One region of the Nonomuraea purpurea genome, then DNA from elsewhere that is predicted to be linked to it. Evidence: riboswitches for the same ligand, from Rfam matches in the RefSeq annotation. Region 1 holds a riboswitch; each other region holds the start of a gene.
The links. Region 1 has a riboswitch for cyclic di-AMP ahead of ACFOY2_RS16225 (CHAP domain-containing protein). Riboswitches for the same ligand answer to the same signal wherever they lie in the genome.
Positions count from the first base shown of each region.

Region 2: it holds a riboswitch for cyclic di-AMP, as region 1 does, so the genes downstream of both, ACFOY2_RS12735 (hypothetical protein) here and ACFOY2_RS16225 (CHAP domain-containing protein) in region 1, are expected to answer to the same signal.
Region 3: it holds a riboswitch for cyclic di-AMP, as region 1 does, so the genes downstream of both, ACFOY2_RS10790 (C40 family peptidase) here and ACFOY2_RS16225 (CHAP domain-containing protein) in region 1, are expected to answer to the same signal.

Region 1 is NZ_JBHSBI010000007.1:184,451-190,620, reverse strand. Features, by position in the region: gene ACFOY2_RS16240 (hypothetical protein) at 1-770, opposite strand, end outside; gene ACFOY2_RS16235 (aldo/keto reductase) at 869-1,690, shown strand; gene ACFOY2_RS16230 (Gfo/Idh/MocA family protein) at 1,710-2,663, shown strand; cyclic di-AMP (ydaO/yuaA leader) riboswitch at 2,780-2,917, shown strand; gene ACFOY2_RS16225 (CHAP domain-containing protein) at 2,930-3,628, shown strand; gene ACFOY2_RS16220 (ABC transporter ATP-binding protein) at 3,755-4,624, opposite strand; gene ACFOY2_RS16215 (hypothetical protein) at 4,626-5,411, opposite strand; gene ACFOY2_RS16210 (hypothetical protein) at 5,408-5,635, opposite strand; gene ACFOY2_RS16205 (hypothetical protein) at 5,632-6,170, opposite strand, start outside.
Region 2 is NZ_JBHSBI010000005.1:317,826-323,995, reverse strand. Features, by position in the region: gene ACFOY2_RS12760 (DUF885 domain-containing protein) at 1-780, opposite strand, end outside; gene ACFOY2_RS12755 (DUF4032 domain-containing protein) at 803-2,011, shown strand; gene ACFOY2_RS12750 (NAD(P)-dependent oxidoreductase) at 2,005-2,607, opposite strand; gene ACFOY2_RS12745 (winged helix-turn-helix transcriptional regulator) at 2,662-3,012, shown strand; gene ACFOY2_RS12740 (alpha/beta fold hydrolase) at 3,034-3,879, opposite strand; gene ACFOY2_RS12735 (hypothetical protein) at 3,917-4,588, opposite strand; cyclic di-AMP (ydaO/yuaA leader) riboswitch at 4,777-4,911, opposite strand; gene ACFOY2_RS12730 (DUF5302 domain-containing protein) at 5,081-5,281, opposite strand; gene ACFOY2_RS12725 (class I SAM-dependent methyltransferase) at 5,349-5,882, opposite strand; gene ACFOY2_RS12720 (rod shape-determining protein) at 6,012-6,170, shown strand, end outside.
Region 3 is NZ_JBHSBI010000004.1:403,201-409,370, reverse strand. Features, by position in the region: gene ACFOY2_RS10805 (NYN domain-containing protein) at 1-623, shown strand, start outside; gene ACFOY2_RS10800 (LysR family transcriptional regulator) at 858-1,934, opposite strand; gene ACFOY2_RS10795 (class I SAM-dependent methyltransferase) at 2,006-2,698, shown strand; cyclic di-AMP (ydaO/yuaA leader) riboswitch at 2,988-3,152, shown strand; gene ACFOY2_RS10790 (C40 family peptidase) at 3,352-3,750, shown strand; gene ACFOY2_RS10785 (hypothetical protein) at 4,216-4,779, shown strand; gene ACFOY2_RS10780 (M48 family metallopeptidase) at 4,790-6,170, shown strand, end outside.

The DNA.
Region 1 (6,170 bases):
CGCAGGGTCAGCTCGGCGGGCACGCCCGCGTCGTGGACGGTGATGCCGGGCTGTTCCCGGATCAGCGCCACGTCCACGGGGTCCTCGCGGCGGTGCGGGTAGTAGGCCAGCGGCTCCCGGGCGGCCAGGTCGGTCAGCCAGCGCAGGTAGCGGTCGCGGTGCACCAGGCCGTTGCGCACGAGGGAGGTGCCCAGGACGACCGTGCGCTCGGAGGGGCCCTCGGCGCTGGGCGGCTGGGCGCGCAGCCAGGCGAAGTCGTGGCGGACGAGGTCGACGCCGACGCGGCGCACGGCGTCCTCGAGCTCCTGGCTGACCTGCAGGGCGGTGAAGACCGACACCTTGCTCAGGCGCAGCCGCAGCGCGGCGGCCACGCCCAGCGCGGCGCGCGCCTTGGCCGGTGTGGCGCGGGCGCGCAGCAGCGGCCGGAACGGCCCGGCGGCCAGCAGTTCCAGCAGCCGGATCGTGGCCAGCCCGTCGTCCACGATGACGATGCGGCCGGGGCTGGAGATCAGCCAGCGCAGCTGCACCTTGCCGGAGAACGCGTCTCCGACGGCCTGCACGCTCCGGGGCATGCGCTCGCGCGGTTCGGCCAGCTCAAGCCCGTCGGGCAGCCCGAGCGAGCGCAGCTCGCGGCGGGTGGCCTTCAGCGGCCGCAGGCCCGCGCGCGGCACGACGGTCGTCTCGGGTCCCAGCAGTCCGGCATGGTGAGCCTCGACGGCGCACAGCATCTGGAGCGGGGACTCCACCCAGGCCGACGCCTGTTCGACCACTCGTTGCCCTCCCAGCCAGGTGATGGCCCGTTCATGACCGCTTCAAGCTAGCCCCGCCGCCTTACGCCCTCAGAAACGCTGCGTGAACAATGGAAGGTATGAATTCGCTGTTGCTCAACACCGATGGCGTGCAGATCCCGCAGCTCGGCTACGGAGTCTGGCAGATCCCCGCCGACGAGACGGAACAGGCCGTACGGACCGCACTGACGGTGGGTTACCGGCACGTGGACACGGCCGCCGCCTACGGCAACGAGGAGGGCGTCGGACGGGCCGTGCGCGCCGCGGAGCGGCCTCGTCACAAACTGTTCGTCACGACCAAGCTGTGGAACGCCGACCACGACCGCGCGGAGGCCGCCTTCGAGGAGAGCCTGTCCAGGCTGGGCCTCGATTACATAGATCTTTTCCTCATCCACTGGCCCGTGCCGCAGCAGGACAAGTACGTGCGGGCGTGGAAGGCGCTGGAGAAGATCTACCGAAGCGGGCGGGCCAAGGCCATCGGCACCGCGAACTTCACCGTCCCGGCCCTGATCAGACTGATGGATGAGACCGACATCACACCGTCCATCAACCAGATCGAGCTCCATCCGTACCTGCAGCAGCGGGAGATGCGGCGCTTCCACGAGGCCAACGGCATCCTGACCGAGGCGTGGAGCCCGCTCGGGCACGGCAAGGGGCTGCTGGCGGACCCGGCGCTGGCGGTGCTGTCGGACAAGCACGGCAAGACGCCCGCGCAGATCGTGCTCCGCTGGCACCTGCAGCTCGGCAACGTCGTCATTCCCAAGTCCGTGACGCCGGCGCGGATCGCCGAGAACTTCGACGTGTTCGACTTCGTCCTCGACCACGAGGACCTGGCCGCCATCGGCGCGATGAACAAGGGACTGCGCACCGGGCCCGACCCCGAGACGTTCAACATGACCTGATGGGGCTACGATCTCCCTGGTGCGGGATTTCACGTGGGGAATAGCGGCGACAGGCACCATCGCGCGGACCGTGGGCGCGGCCATCGTGGCGGAGCCGGGCATGCGGGTGGCTGCCGTCGGCTCCAGGAACCTGGGCCGGGCGCAGGACCTGGCGGCGAGGCTGGGCGCTGAGTCGGCGTACGACTCCTATGAGCGGCTGTGCGCCGATCCGGCCGTGGACGCGATCTACGTGGCGACCCCGCACGCCCAGCACCTGCAGGTCGCCGAGGCGGCCATCGCCGCGGGCAAGGCCGTGTTGTGCGAGAAGCCGCTGGCCGCCACCGTGGACGACGCGGAGAAGATGGTGCGCCTGGCGCGCGAGGCGGGCGTGTTCCTGATGGAAGCCATGTGGATGCGGTTCAATCCGCTCATTCAGATGGTGGCGGCCGATCCGCGTTTCGGGGAGATCCGCTCGATCCATGCCAGTTTCGGCTTCGCCCGTCCCTACGATCCCGTGCACCGGCTGTGGGCGCCCGAGCTGGGCGGCGGGGCCCTGCTGGACCTGGGGATCTACCCGTTCGGCCTGGCCCAGCTCCTCCTGGGCATGCCCTCCGGCCTGCGGGTCACCGGGGCTTTGGCGCCCAACGGGGTGGATGCGGAGGCGGGCGGGGTGCTGCTCTACCCGGGCGGCAGGAAGGCTCTGGTGGAAACCTCGTTGCTCGGGAATTACCCCAACGATGCCAGTGTTGTGGGTACCGAGATGCGCGCGGACATTCTGGCCCCGTTCTGGGCCCCGCAGCGGATTCTCCTCACCGGGCCGTCCATGGAGCCGGAGGAGCATGTGCTCGATCCGGCCGACAACGGATACGCCGGGGAGCTCCGCGAGGTCCGTGACGCGACTGCCGACGGCCGGACGGAAAGCTCGATCATGCCGCTGGATGAATCCCTTGCCATGATGGAGCTGCTGGCCGAGGCGCGCAGGCAACTTGCCTGAGCTGGGCTTTATGGACTTGTAATCCTCTTGCCTCATGTATTACTTTGTGGGCATCTCGTGATAAATGTCCGGTTTGTCCGGCAATGTCCAACCATCGCGTGACACATCGCAGGATCGTCCTGTGACCGCTGAATCCGCCCCTGGGCGGAACCGGGGACCCATGTCCTTTGGGGTGAATCGGCACTCCGGTGCCGTAGGGCAGCTTCCACGCCCGAACCCGTCAGCTAACCCGGTAAGCGGCATGGAAGCAAGGAGTAACCCCCTCGATGGCCAAGCATCTGTTCAACGTCTCGAAGAGCAACATCGCTCGCGCCGCGATCGGCGCGACCATCGCCGCCTCCGCCCTGGTCGGACACGCTGTGACGGCCGACGCGGACTCTGCCACCGGCGTAGCCGCGGCCACCGGCGCCCGGCACCCCGACACCGCCCTCGCCGCCCACGAGGCAGGCGCCAAGTCGGAAACCAAGATCAACGTCACCGCCGACCAGGTTCTGGCGCTCGCCAAGGCCCAGGTCGGCACCTCGGAGAACGCCTACGGCGGCGGCACCCCGTACCAGAAGTGGTACGCCGCCTCGGAGCGGGCCGCCGAGACCATCGCCCGTGACGGCGGCAGCCGCGCCGGGTACCTGAATGCCGCCTGGTGCTCGATGTTCATCTCCTGGGTCGGCGACCAGACCGGCGCCCGCCCGCAGATCGGCTGGGACGCCTGGACCGTCGCCCACGCCAAGTGGTTCGCCGGCAACCACCGCTTCGGCGACGCGCCCAAGCCCGGCGCCGTGGTGTTCTTCTCCTGGAGCGGCAGCAAGAGCCTCGACGACATCCAGCACGTCGGATTCGTCGAGAAGGACAACAAGAACGGCACCATCTCCACGGTCGAGGGCAACACCGGCAACGGCAAGGTCGAGGAGCGGGTCCGTCCGAAGTGGCAGGTCGTCGGCTACGGCTACCCCGAGTACCGCGCCTGACCTCCCGCGGTCGGCTGACGGAACGAGCGCGCGTCCCCCGCACGGGGCGCGCGCTCTTTCGTATCCGGAAATATCCAACCATGGACGTCCTTCCGGGCCGGGCCGCGACCTTCCGGGCCGGGCGGGTCAGCGGGTGGTGCCGTCCATGAGGGCCAGGTAGCCGTCCTCCAGGGTCGGCTCCGCGGGCAGGGCGTCCGGGGCCGGGGGCGTGGCGGCCACCACGCGGTAACGCATGCCCGCCCCCTCCGGCAGCATCGACACGACCCGCCCGGCGGCCGGCGCCGCCCCCGGCGTGGTGACCGTCCACACCCGGCCGTCGGCGCGGGCGAGCAGCTCGCTCACCGTCCCCCGGAACGCCAGCCGTCCCTTCGCCAGCACCGCCAGCGACTGGCACGTCTGCGCCACGTCGTCCACGATGTGCGTGCTCAGCAGGACCGTACGATCTCCCGCCAGCCTCGACAGCAACATCCGGAACCGGATCCGCTCCTCCGGATCGAGCCCGGTCGTCGGCTCGTCCACGACCAGCAGCCGCGGATCGGCCAGCAGCGCCTGCGCGATGCCGACCCGCCGCAACATCCCCCCGGAGAACCCCTTCAGCTTGCGGTCGGCCACCTCCGACAGCGCCACCACCTCCAGCAGTTCGCTGATCCTGCGCCGTCGCGCCGAGCGCTCGTGCAGCCCCTTGAGCAGCGCGATGTAGTCCAGGAACCGCCGCGCGGTCAGGTCCGGGTAAACACCGAGGTCCTGGGGCAGGTAGCCGAGCGTCCGCTGCACGGCCAGCCGACCGTCGGCGGTCGCCAGGTCGTGGCCGCCGATGACCACCCGGCCCGAGGTCGGCTTCAGCAGCCCGGCCAGGATGCGCATGAACGTGGTCTTGCCCGCGCCGTTCGAGCCCAGCAGGCCGTACATGCCGGTCGGGATCTCCAGGGTCAGGCCGTCCAGCGCGCGGACGCCGCCCTTGTAGATCTTGGTCAGGCCGGAGACGTCGATGCGCATGTCAGGACTCGCTTCTGGAGGCGTGGAGACAGAGGAGGAACAGCATGACCGCCGAGAGCGCGATCATCACGCCGATCCACAAAACGGCGGTGCCCGGGGAGGACGCGGGGCGCAGGAAGTCGAACACGGCGGGCGGGCCGGGACCGTAGTCGACCGTGGGCGGAGCCAGCAGCCCATTTCTGACGTAGTCACCGGTCGCGTCGAAGATCGTTTGCGAGATGGTCGGCATCATTCCCTTGGGGATGAGGTTGCCCCAGAACCAGTACGCGACGAACAGCACCCGGAAGACCATCGGCGGCACCAGCAGCGGCCCCGCGAACGCCAGCGCGCCCAGGAAGGCCAGCCCCGGCACGATCGAGGCCGTGAAGTTCAGCGTCGCCCACCACAGCGCCGACGGCTGCCCCTCCATGACCACGAAGAGCAGCGCCCGCCCGAAGTAGGCCACCGCGAACGGCACCGCCGTGGCCGCGCACGCGCCCGCGTACGCGCCCATCAGGCGCGCCGTGGAGTTCGTCGGAGTCGCGGCCAGGATCGGCTCCACTCGCAGCACCCGATCGCGTACCGGCCGGTCGGCCAGCATGCAACCGTAGACGAGGGGCAGCAGGCTCGTCAGGAGCCGCGCCGCGGTGGCCATCCCCTGCCACGGCTCCTGTCCATCGTCGTAGCCCATATCCAGCGTCCAGAACGGCGGCATGGCCGCGGTGACCGCGAAGGCCAGGCCGTACATGATCCACAACGACCGGCGGCGCACCTGCATGCCGAACGCGTACCGGAACGTGGCGATCACTCGGCGCCCCCCAGCAGCCACCACGCCGCCGTGCCGCGCAGGGCCACCGATCCGAGGAAGCCCAGTGCCGCCAGGCACACCATCGGTGCCGGCCAGACGAGTTGGCCCACCACGCCGCTGTAGGCGAACGTCCACCACCCGCTCACCATCAGCACCGCCGGCACCATGAGCGCGCACAGCCCGGCGCGCCGTGCCCCGTGCCGCCAGAGATCCACGGGTTTCACGACGGGTGAGTAGCGCCCGAGCGCCGGATGGGTTCACCCCGGCCCGCGAGCACGATCGCGGCCGCTCCCAGCAGCGCGGCCAGCGCGAGCGTCCACGGCCCGCTTGTCCAGACGAGCCGGTACGCGGGCGGCACCGGAATGTCCGTGACCGCCAGCGCGGACAGGCTCCAGGCCGCCAGCGCCACCCCGATCGCCCCTCCGGGATTCCAGCACACCGACAACAGCAGGCTCAGCCCGGCCAGCAGCGCCATCGGCCCCAGCCAGAGCGCCACCAACTCGGTCAGCCCGAGCAGCGATATCCCGGACACCGCCAGCAACCCTGAGGCCAGCAGCGCCAGCGCCAAGTCGTATCCGAGGACCAGCGTCGCCCGCGCGAGCAGCAGCACGCGCGGCGAGGTCGGCGTCGCGGCGACCACCTCGAACGCCCTGTCGCGCTCCGGCCCATACAGCCCCGCCACGCCGATCCCCGCGACCAGCGGCGCCGCCAGCCCGAGCAGCGTCTGGGGAAACATCCCCCTGAACACGCTGAACCCGG
Region 2 (6,170 bases), on a different contig from region 1:
GGACTCCATGGCCGCCCGCCAGTCCTCGGTGCCGTTGACCCCGACCGCGACCCCGCGCATCCGGGCGTCGAGCTCGGCCCAGGCGGCCTTGCCCTTCTCGTGCAGCTCGGCGGCGCCGTACCCGAGCAGCTCGCGCTCGTGCAACAGCGTGGAGTACAGCTTCTCCCCCATCCGCCAGGTGCCGCCGCACTCGAAGCCCTCCAGGAAGGCGACGAGGTCGTCGAAGGCCCGCGCGGCCGGCTCGGCGGCCTCGGCCAGCCGGGCGCGCAGCCCTTCGTCCTCGACCATGGAAGGAATCGTGCGGGTCAGGAAGTTGCGGCCGGTGCGCGCCTGGCCCAGCCCGCGCTTGACCAGCAGCGGCGCGGCCAGGTCCGGGTCCAGGTTCGCGCGGCAGGCCGCCAGCACGCCCGGCACCTCGGCCAGCCGGAGGATCGCGGCCGAGACCAGCTCGGGCTCAGGTTTCAGCCGCTGCTGGAAGGGCGTGTACATCGAGGTGAAGATCGACGACAGGTAGGCGGACGGGGAGCGGCGCCACTCCGGCCAGGACGCGAGGGCGACAGAGCCCCTGAGCTGCGACAGGACGAGATCCCTGTCGATCGCGTCGTCGAGCGACGAGGGCCGCAGGGCCGCCAGGCGGTCGAGCCAGCGGGCCTCCTCACGCTCGCGTGCGGTCCAGCCGGATGCGGTGAAGTCACCGAGGGTGTGATCGTGGCCGTCGGCTCCCAAGGTGCTGGCGACGACGGGGCGGTCGGAAAAGTACCAATTGAGAAACTCGTCCACCGATGCACCATATCCTTTACAAATGCCCTTGCAGATCACCGGCGCGCTAGGCGACCCTGACCTGATCCGCCTCCCCTGGGAGGTGCCCCTCCAAGACTGGCCGCAGCACCACCTGGTCGATCTGCCACGCGGCATCTCGCGCCACGTCGTGCGCTTCGCGCGACTGTCCGGCAAGGTGTATGCGATCAAGGAGATCAGCGAGCGCTTCGCCAAGCGTGAATACCAGTTGTTGTGGGACCTGGCCAGGCTCGACGCGCCCGCCGTGGAGCCCGTCGCGTACGTCACCGGGCGCGAGGGCGGCCTCGACGCGGCGCTGATCACCAGACACCTGCAGTTCTCACTGCCCTACCGCGCGGTCATGTCGGGCACGCTGCGGCCCGACACGCTCACCCGGCTGCTGGACGCCCTGGCCGTGCTGCTGGTGCGGCTGCACCTGAACGGCTTCTACTGGGGTGACTGCTCACTGTCCAACACCCTGTTCCGCAGGGACGCCGGCTCCTTCGCCGCCTACCTGGTGGACGCCGAGACCGGCGAGATGCACCCGATGATCAGCCGGGGCCAGCGGCTGGCCGACATCGACACGGCCCACACCAACATCTTCGGCGAGATGCTCGACCTGGAGGCCGGCGGGCTGCTGCACCCCTCCATCGACCCCATGGAGACCGCCGAGGACGTCGTGGCCCGCTACCACCGCCTGTGGGACGAGATCAACGAGAGCGAGATCATCGAGGAGGTGGACTGGCACCGGGTGGAGCAGCGCATCAGGCGCCTGAACCTGCTCGGCTTCGACGTCGCCGAGATGATGGTGCGGCGCAAGGTCGGCACCGGGCGGCTGATCGTGCGGCCCAAGGTCGTGGACGCCGGACACCACCAGCGCCGCCTGCTCAGGCTGACCGGCCTCGACGTGGAGGAGAACCAGGCGCGGCGGCTGCTCAACGACCTCGACGGTTTCAGGGTGGCCAAGGGGCTGCGCCACGAGGACGAGGCCATCGTGGCGCACCGCTGGCTGGCGGAGGTGTTCCAGCCGACGGTCGAGGCCATCCCCGCGCGCATGCGGGGCAAGCTCGAACCCGCGCAGCTCTTCCACGAGATCCTCGACCACCGCTGGTACCTGTCGGAGGAGGAGGGCGCCGACGTGGGGCTGGCCTCGGCCGTGCGCTCGTACGTGGACAACGTGCTGGTGCACAAGCCGGAGGAGAAGGCGCTGCTTCCCGACGAACCCGCTCAGTAGGCGACGGTGATGCGCCGGCGCGGATGGGCGCCGTTCTCCAACTCGTCCGCGACGGCGACCGCGTAGTCCTCGGCGGAGATGAAGCTGCGGCCCTCGGAGTCGGTGAGCAGGTCCTCGTGACCGATGCGGTAGATACCCGTGCGCTCGCCAGGACCGATCTCGGCGGCCGGCGAGATGTAGGTCCAGTCGAGGTCGTCGACCTGGCGGAAGAGGCCGAGCGCCTTGCGTCCCGCCAGCGACTCCTTCTTGTAGATCTCCGGGAACTCGGGCGTGTCGACCAGGTCGAGCCCTGGAGCCACCTTGAGGCTGCCCGCGCCGCCGACGGAGATCACCCGGCGCACGCCTGCCGCGCGCGCCCCCTCGATCAGGGCGCGGTTGGCCTCGAGGAACGGGCCTTCGGGGTCGGTGCCGTCGCGCGGCGGCGCGATCGCCGAGACGATGGCGTCGTAGCCCTTGGCCAGCGTGGCAGTGTCTTTCACGTCGCCCTTGACCGGGCCCGAACGGCTGACTGCCGTCACCTCGTGCCCGCGGTTCACCAGTTCGGCGGCGATGCGCTGACCGATCATGCCGGTCGCGCCGAAGAGAAGAAGCTTCATGCCGGCAAGAGTATCCATCAGATACTGGTTACTTCATAGTGCTATAAGTACCTCATGGATACCGGCGATGTTTTCAACCAGAATTGCCCGTCCCGAGTGGTTCTCGACAGGATTGGCGATAAATGGTCGGTGCTGGTGCTGCTCTGCCTCGCCGGAGGGCCGATGCGGTTCACCCGGCTGCGGACGCGAATGGGCGGGGTCACGCCCAAGGTGCTGACGCAGACGCTGCGGGCCATGGAGAGCGACGGGCTGGTGACGCGGGAGGTGTTCGCGGAGGTGCCGCCTCGGGTGGAGTACACGCTGACGGACCTGGGCCACTCGCTGCACGGCCCCGTCTCGGTGGTGGCGCAGTGGGCCGAGGAGAACGTGGCCGAGATCCTGCGCAACCGCGAGAAGTCCGCGTAGAACGCGGACTTCTCGCGGCCCTCAGGCCGAGGTGTGCTTGGTGATCTCGCCGACGATGTCCCGCCAGAGCGGCCGGGGCAGATCGTGCCCCATCCCCGGGTAGGTCACCAGCCGCGCACCGGGGATGGCCGCCGCCGTGGCCCGGCCGCCGGCGACCGGGACGAGCTGGTCGGCCTCGCCATGCAGCACGAGCGTCGGCGCCCGGACGCCGGCCAGCAGCTCCGTCCGGTCGCCCGAGGCCATGATGGCCGCCAGCTGGCGGGCGGTGCCCCCGGGATCGAAGCAGCGGTCGAAGGCGAGCCCGGCCACCGCGGTCACCCGCTCGCGATCCAGCTCGTAACCGGGCGACCCGATCACCGACCACGTCTCCAGCGACTGCGCCATGACGGATTCGCGATCACCCGCGGGCCTGGCCATCAGGGTGGCCATGGCGGCCTCGCTCGGCGGCGCGACGGACGGGCCGGGCGTCGACATGATCGAGGTGAGCGTCAGCAGGCGTTCCGGATGCCGGATGGCCAGCGCCTGGGCGACCATGCCGCCCATGGAGGCGCCCACGACGTGGGCGGCCGGCCAGCCGAGGGCGTCCATGAGCCCCGCGGCGTCGTCGGCCAGGTCGTCCAGCAGGTACGCCGAAGGCGCCCCCGCCGAGGGAGCGCCGACGTCGTGGAAATGGGTGGACAGGCCCGTGTCGCGGTTGTCGAACCGTACGACGTGGTGCCCCTGGGCCGCCAGGAGCCCGCAGAGCTCTTCGTCCCAGTGGATGAGCTGCGCGCCCAGCCCCATGATCAGGAGCAGGGGTCGTCCTTCTGGTGAGCCGAAGCTCTCATAGGCGATTTCGATGCCGTTGGCGGCTACGCGGATCGTCACGAGGACCAGAATGACATTCTGGTCCGGGTCGGTCCAGTCAGCCCTTGATGACCTTGCGGATACGCTCGCGCCCGAGCACCGCGCCGCCACCGGCCATGGCCAGGGCGCCGGCGATCAGGGCGCCGCCCGCGCTGCCCGACTCGTTGACCTCACCCACAGGCTCCGGAGGCGTGGCCGGGTTCTTGTCGCGCTCGGCGTAGGCCCCACTCGAGAACGGCACCGGATAGTTCTTCTTGCCCGGCCCGTCACCCCACTTGGTGATGACGTAGTCGACCTTGATGTGCCCCTGCCCGCCGACCCCGTCCACGCCCAGCGTGTCGTTGTTGAAGGTGCCGCCGGTCAGCTCGGCGAAGGTCTTGCCGTCGAGGTCCAGCATGATGCCGTTGTTGGAGGGCACGCCCGGCCCGCGGTCGCCGACGAAGAACGGCAGCTTCTTGCCGTTGTACGTCACATAACCCTCGGTCAGCAGTGGCCAGCTCGGGCTGGCGGCCAGCCCCTTCTGCATGGGCTTGCCGCTGGCCGGCAGGCCGGTGTCGCCCGCGCGGCCCGAGGCGTCGTCCCAGAAGTACGAGGCGGTCGTGGAGCCCTTGAGCAGGATCTTCTCGTCGGTGTCGGAGTCGGCGTGGGCCGCGGTGCCGGCGATGGACAGCGCGCTGAAGGCGGAAACGCCGACCATGGCAAGGGAACGCAGGCCAAAACGAGCAGTCATGAAAACGTAAAGTCCTTTGCGAGGGGACAGGGGGATCGCGCCGTGGCAAAGGGGGTAGCCGGACAGGACGCCTGACGGGGTGACGGCTACGCGCAGCGCGGGAAAAGCGTGGAGAGCTGGGGAGAACCGCTCAGCCGGCGGCCGGCACTACGCTGTCTGGGGGTATGACGCGGTCATGCATTGATCACAGTTCCTCTCCATCACGCCTACCGGGTTAGCTGACGGGTTCGGGCGTGGAGTTGCCCTACCGGCACACGGCCGGATTCACCCCAAAAACCTGGGTCCCCGGTTCCCGAATGATCGGGATTCGGCGCCAACCGGCTGGTTCCTCCTGGGTGAGGTCCACGCCACCGGCTGGTTTTGGCGATTACTTTAACCAGACATTCCGGACAAACGCAAACGATTCATAATGAAACGGGCGAAGATCTACCTAAGAAGGTAAAGAGAAGGGGGGCACGGCAACCCGTACCCCCCGAAGGAAAAATGTCAGCCTCAGCCGCCGCTCTTGCGCCTGAACGATCTCTTACTCGCAGCCGGACCGTGCGCCCCGTGAATCTTCGATGGGTCGACGCCCCTGCCACCCGCGCCCGAGCCCGCGCCCTGGTTGCGCTTGCGCTCCAGCGCCTCGCGGAACTTGCGCTTCATCTCGTCCTCGGGAGTTTCGCTGGTTTCCGGCTCCGGTGTTTCCGCCATTGAGGACCTCCGTGGTGTTGGGACCTCTACAGCTTCGCATGGAGCCGCTTATGACGCGAAACCGGCCTCAAGACGCGGCACGCCTACCAGGCATCGCTCTGGCCGGGCTCAGAGCCGGGTGAAGGCCAGCAGGCGGAAGGTCGGGTCGGGCCCCGAGCGTCCCTGGCCGTGCCCGACGAACGTGGTCTCGCCGCTCATGCGCGGCCCGCTTGTCGACCGTCGTGACGAACACTCCCCCGGGCCGCAACACGCGGGCGGCCTCGGCGATCACCGGGCGGGCGTCGTCCAGCAGGTGCAGCAGCCAGATCACGGCTACGGCGTCGAACGCGCCGTCGCGGACGGGCAGCGCCCGGCCGTCGCCCAGGACCACGTCCACCCGGCCGGCGGCGATCCGCGCCATCCCCTGGGAGGCGTCCACGCCGAGCACCCGCAGGCCCCGCCCGGCCAGCTCCCGGCTCACGAGCCCGGTGCCGCAGGCGATGTCGAGCAGCGTGCCCCCGGCGGGGACGAGCTCGCACACGGCCCCGGCGGCGGACTCTGCGCGGGGCAACCCACCGCGGGTCTCGTCGTAGTGGGCCGCCTCCAGGTCGTAGTCGAGCACGAGGTGAGCCTCCAAGATTATCGGAAACCCGACGATACTCGGGTAAAGGGGATCCGCGCCGTTCCTGGTGTTGTGTTGGGGAAAGGTCGGAAATAGGACATACATGATGTTCGAGCCCCCGATCCAGACATGAGTCTTCTGGGCCGCGACCTGGCCGTGGACCTAGGCGCGGTGAGCACCCGGATCTACGCCAAGGGCAAGGGCATCGTGCTCGACGAGCCCTCGGCCGTCATGCGGGACAGCCTGACGGGCAAGATCATCGGGTACGGCGCCGACACGGCCGACGAC
Region 3 (6,170 bases), on a different contig from region 1:
AGGCCTCGCGCCAGGCCGCCCGCGAGGGCAGGAGCATCGAGGACGCCCGCATCAGGGTGCTGCTCGACGCGCTGCAGGACGCCTCCGCGGGGCTGCGCAGAGAGCTTGCCCTCCCCACGATGATCAGCCGCCCTGCCGACTCGGTCGCCGCGGTCACCGGCGAACGGCCGGGCGTGCGCGGGGTGCCCGCGCGAGCGCTCGCCGACGACGACCCGCAGCTCCTCGACCAGCTCCTCGCGCTGCCGCAGGTCCACCTGATCATCGACGGCTACAACGTCACCAAGACCGGCTACGGCACGCTCACGCTGGCCGACCAGCGCACCCGGCTGATGACCGGGCTCGGTGGGCTGGTGGCGCAGACCAGGGTCGAGGTGACCGTGGTGTTCGACGGCGCCGAACTGAACGCCCCGGTGCAGGTGGTGGCGCCCCGCGGGGTGCGGGTGCTGTTCAGCGAGCCGGGGGAGATAGCCGACGACCTCATCCGGCAGCTCGTCAGGGCTGAGCCGCCCGGCAGGGCCATCGCGGTGGTGTCGTCCGATCGCGAGGTGGCCGAGTCCGTACGGCGGATGGGAGCCAGACCCGTTCCGTCCGGCCTGCTGTTGCGCAGGCTCGGCAGGGCCTAGGAATTGCTCTGAGGGGGTTTTACCCCTGACGCTCTCTTTCGGTTGCCCCCACTCGGCTTTTCGGTCACCCCTACGACCTGGGCTTCCCACCATGGGGCCGACGGCTTTTCGGCTGGCCTTTAGGTCCTTCGCCACGATCGGTAGCGCTACGGACGGTCCCGCGTTTTCGGATGCCGGGCCGGCGTGCGGCGGAGCGCTTGCGGCAGGGCGTTTCAGAGCGGGCTGGGTGTGGGGTCAGGTTGCCGGAGGTGTCAAGAAGGTCAGGAAGGCGGAGACGGCAGGTGGGCGGCTGTCGGCGGGGAAGGTGGCGGCGAGGATGCGGCGAGGCGGGAGCGGAGGGGAGGGACGCAGGAGGCGGATGTCCGGCCGGACGGTTGAGACGCCCGCGATCGACGGATAGAGCATCACCCCAACCCCTGCGGCCACCAGACCCTGACGCCCGGTCCAGTCATCGCAGACGTGGCTGATCCTGGGCGGACCTCCCAACGCTCCCGTGAGCGCCGAAATGGGGCCGAGGCAGTCCGGGTGGGTGCCGTCGATCCACGGGTCCCCCGCGAGATCCCGCAGCCGCACCCGATCCCCTCCCACCGGCCGGTCCCTGACGACCTCCGGGTCCTTTCCCGCTCCCGGGTTTCGCTGGGCCGCTTGGTCTTCTCCCGCCACCGAGTGCCCTCCGGCCATTGGGCCCAGGGCATCGTCGGTCACCGGATCTTCCCCCGCCGGCGAATTCCCTTCGGCCGCCCTGTCCCTTTCGGCCGTCCTGTTTTCGCCGGCCAGGTGGTGTCCGGCCGGCAGCGCCACGAAGAGTTCGTCCTCGCACAGCGGTGTCAGCGTGACGGCTCCTGCCCCCGCCACGTCCCAGGAGGTCAGGAGTGCCACGTCGACCTCTCCGTCCAGGACGGCCGCGCACGGGTCGTGCTCCCCGGACCACACCCTCAGCGACAGTTCCACCGCGGGATGGCGGGCGGTGAAGGCGCGGAAGCGCTCGGGGAGGTAGCGGGTGGCCGCGCTGGGGAAGGCCGAGACCCGGACCCGCCCGGCCGAGGCCGTGGCGAAGGCCCGCAGCCGGGTCTCGAACAGCCGCATCCCCCGCAGCACCTCCCCGGCCTGCTCCAGCGCGGCCGTGCCGGCGTCCGTGGGCCGCACGCCGCGCGGCAGCCGTTCGAACAGCCGCACGCCGGTGTGCCGCTCCAGTGCGGCGATCTGGCGTGAGACGGCCGGCTGCGTCATCGACAGTTCCTGCGCCGCGGCCGAGAACGACCCCAGCCGCCCCACTTCCACCAACACCCTCAAAGACCACACTTCAAGCATGCGTTCAGCTTATGGATGGCATGCCGAACCCGCAGTGGTGCTCATACCTCCATCCGGCCATCCTCGATCGCATGGAGACGATGGACAACCACCAGTCCGCCTGGCTGGACGAGGCTCTGCCCGGCGGGCCGCTGCGGGTGCTCGACGCCGGGTGCGGGCGCGGCGAACTGGCCGCCGAGCTGCTGAGACGCGGCCATGACGTGACGGCGATCGACGTCTCGGCGCAGGCGGTGGAGGCGGCCAGGGCGGCGGGGGTGCCCGCACGGCAGGCCGATCTTGCCCACTACTATGACGCGCCTTTCGACGCGATCGTCATGTCGCTGTCACTGCATCACATGCACCCGCTGGACGCCGTGCTGGAAGGCGTGTCCGCCCTGCTCAAGAGGGGTGGGACGCTGGCGGTGGACGAGTTCGCGTGGGACTGGGCGGACTCGGCGGCGGCCGCGTGGTTCTACGATGTGGGATCGTTGCTGGCCGCCGCCGGACTGGCGGATTTTCCTGGCGAGGCCGTGGACGACCCCGTCGCCCGGTGGCGGGAGGCGCACGTGGATCACACTCCGGCCGCCGACATGCTGGCCGCGATCAAGGATCGGTTCGAAGGAGCAGACCTACGGCGAGAACCGTACTTGTCGCGATATATCGCGGGAAAGCTGACAAATGGCAGCACTGAGCTTGTGAACGGCCTCTGGCGCATCGAACGCGGGCGAATCGCCTCGGGAACGCTCCCGCCCACGGGGTTCAGGTTGGTGGCGCGACAAGTGTGACAAAAGGGGCAAAAAGGACCTGACATGCCCCCTCTGGCGGAAGTGTGAGTAGGGTCACATTTCCATAACGGAGCCTGGGGCTCCAGCAGGGATTTCCCATCTGACTCCACCCTTTATCTGATCTTGACAAGACGTGTCCCGCTTTGCCGATTCGTGACCCGTCGGCGTAGCTTCTGGCGTCGCGGCGACAAGCCATGACGCCGCGAGCCGGCATCGGTCCCCCGATGCGAGACAGATAAAGATCCGCCGGTCACCCGCTGAACATCCCAGGAGTAGCACCCTCGATCAGCGGGCTGACCTGCCGAATCCGTGCAGCCAGGAGGCACGGAGCCGGGGACCCAGCGATCCCGATTTCCCCAGGGATCAGGGGTGAATCGGCGCGAACACCGCGCCGTAGGGCGACTTCCAGGCCCGAATCCGTCAGCTAACCCGGTAGGCGTTCGTGGAAGACATGAGGAGAAATCCTGTCTAAAACCCTGCAGAACCCCCGTCTGTCCCGCTTTGCCCTGAGCGGCGTAGCGCTCACCATGACCGTGGCGGCCGGAGGTCTGGTCCTCCACGCCCCCACGGCTCAGGCGGCGACGAGGAGCGATTCGGCCGGAACCTCGACGGCGGGGGCGGTCAAGACCGCCACCACCTCGAGGACGGCCACGGTGGCAGCGCAGAAGGCGGCCAAGATCGCTCGCCAGAAGGTCAAGGCACGCAAGGCCGTCGCCGTGGCCAAGGACCAGCTCGGTGATCCGTACCGTTTCGGAGGCACAGGACCTGGTTCGTTTGATTGCTCCGGTCTCGTCCAGTTCGCCTGGAAGAAGGCTGGAGTGAAGCTCCCGCGCGTGACGAACAGCCAGTTCGCCCGTATCAGAACCAAGGTCTCCTGGCGGAACCTCCGCCCGGGCGACCTGATGTTCTTCAGCGGGCTCGGCCATGTGGGCATGTACGTTGGCAAGGGCAAAATGATCCATTCGCCGCGGACGGGCGAACGGGTACGCATCGACAAATTGGGCGGCTGGCGCAAGTCATCTTTCGTCGGCGCCGTCCGCCCAGGCGTCTGAAGGCCCCCACCCGAGCATTCTCCCCCGCTCGGGTGGGGCTTTTCTTCTCTTCAAGAGCTTTTCCTTCTTGTACGGCAGGCCGACGGCACGCCACCCCCCGTACGTGCCTCAGGGCCTCCAGGGGGACGCCGTCTGACCCGCACGCATGGCCCGCCGTCACGCCGCGGATGTCGGCCATTCAGGTGGTTCACCACCGTGGGCCGACTACGATCGGGCAGCGTGTCCGAGCAGGTGAGTCGACGAGCGGCGGTGGTCTGCCTCCTGCTTCTCGTCGTTCCCGCGGGTTCCCCGATTCCTGAATCCCCGGTTCTTCCTGCCGAAGTGGGTGGTCTTCGGGGCGATGGTCATGTTGTTGTCCGTGGCCGGAATTCCGTTGTCGTTGGGCGGCGGCGTGGTTCGCTTGATGATTTGGCGCGGCGGGCCGATTTGGCCGGGCGGCGGGTTGCCGCGGTGTTCGGTGGTCCCGTGCGCGCGGTCGTCGTGGTTCCGGCCTCCGCCGAGGAGGCGGCAGGGCTGGCGGGGGTGGGGCGGGTCGACGGGCTGGCCGCGGTGGCCGACGGCGGGCGGGTGATCGTCGTGCCCGAGTACTTCGGCCGGCTCAGCTCCGTCGGGAAGGACGTCGTGCTCGCTCATGAGCTGACCCATGTCGTGGCCGGCACCGAACGGCTTCCGGTCTGGCTCTACGAAGGGGTGGCCGACTACGTCGGTTATCGCGAGTCCGGGTTGCCGGTGAAGGTGGCCGCCGCAGAGCTGGCCGCCGAGGTGCGGAGCGGGCGGCTGCCGAGAGAATTGCCCGGACCTGCTGCTTTTGCGGCTGACGGGCGTGACCCCGTGCGGCTCGCGCGGGCGTACCAGGAGGCATGGATGGCGTGTCGCTTCCTGGCTCACCGCTTCGGTGAGGGGACCCTGGTGAGGCTCTACCGTGATGCCAGGGCGGTCGGCGTAGATCAGGCACTCGCCGCGCTGGGGCTCTCCGTCGCCACACTGACGGCACGGTGGCGCGACTACGTGCGGGAGCAGCTCGGGTAAGGGGAGGCAGATGAGCGAACGGCGAGACACCGACGACGCGTCGCAGGCGGGTGACGGCGAGGCCGCGACGGCCGCCGACGAACCCACCGTTCCGATGACACACCCGGATGACGGGATTCGATCGGGGACGGCCGTGGAAGGCGGTGTGCGCGTGGAGGAACGGATCGACGGCCAGGACGGCGAGGACGCCAAGGGCCGCCCGGCGGCCGACGGCAGCGGCGAGAGCCGGTTGCGGCGCCAGGCCGGGATCGCGCTGGTGCTGCTCGGCCTGGTCATCGTGGCCGTGGCGGGCTTCACCACCCCATGGAGGGTGCTGGCGTCGGGCCCGCCCGATCCGGCGCGCGACTTCACCGCCGCCCAGATCGCCAGGGCGCAGGCGTTCGACGCGGCCACGAGCCTGCCGAGCTACCTGTCGCTGGGCCTCACGATCATCTTCGCCGGCCTGCTGGTGGCCACCCCGTTCGGTGCGAAGGTGCTGGGCCGCCTCAAAGGCCCCTGGTGGGTACGGGTGATGCTCGGCGTCGTCGTCATCACCGCGATCGTCGAGGCGGTCAGGTGGCCGCTGGGCATCTGGTTCGAGACCATCCTGCGCGACTACGGCCTGTCCATCCAGGACTGGGGGAGCTGGACCGGCGACAGGCTGAAGAACCTGGGCGTGGAGGCGTTCCTGCTCGCCGTCATGCTGCTCGCGCTCGTGGCGCTGGCCCGCAAGGTCAGGCGCTGGTGGATCCCGGCGGCGATCGGCGCGTTCGTGCTGACGGTGGCGACCTCGTTCATCTACCCGGTGGTGTTCGAGCCGCTGTTCAACGACTTCACCACGATGCGGCAGGGCCCGCTGCGCACGAACCTGCTGGCCATGGCGGAACGTGACGGTGTGCCGGTCGAGGACGTGCTGGTCGCCGACGCCTCACGCAGGACGACGGCGCTCAACGCGTACGTGTCCGGCTTCGGCGCCACGCGCCGCATCGTCGTCTACGACACGCTGCTCAAGGCCCCGCAGCAGGAGGTCGAGCTGGTCGTGGCCCACGAGCTCGGCCACGCCAAGGACAACGACGTCCTGTACGGCACGCTCGTCGGCGCCCTGGGCGCCGCGTTCGGCGCGATCGCGCTGTTCGTGGTGTTCGGAGCGGTACGGCGGCGCACCGGCGTCACCTCCATCACCGACCCCCGCGCGGTCGGCGCGGTCATGGGCCTGATGACGTTCGGCTCGCTCCTCCTGGGCCCCGCCCAGAACCTGATCAGCCGCAACATCGAGGCCAGGGCCGACCTGCACGCCCTCGACCTCACCAGGGACCCGGCCACGTTCGTCGCGATGCAGAAACGCCTGGCAGTCACCAATATTTCCGACTTGTCGCCGGATGAGGTGGAATATGTGCTCTATGCCTCCCATC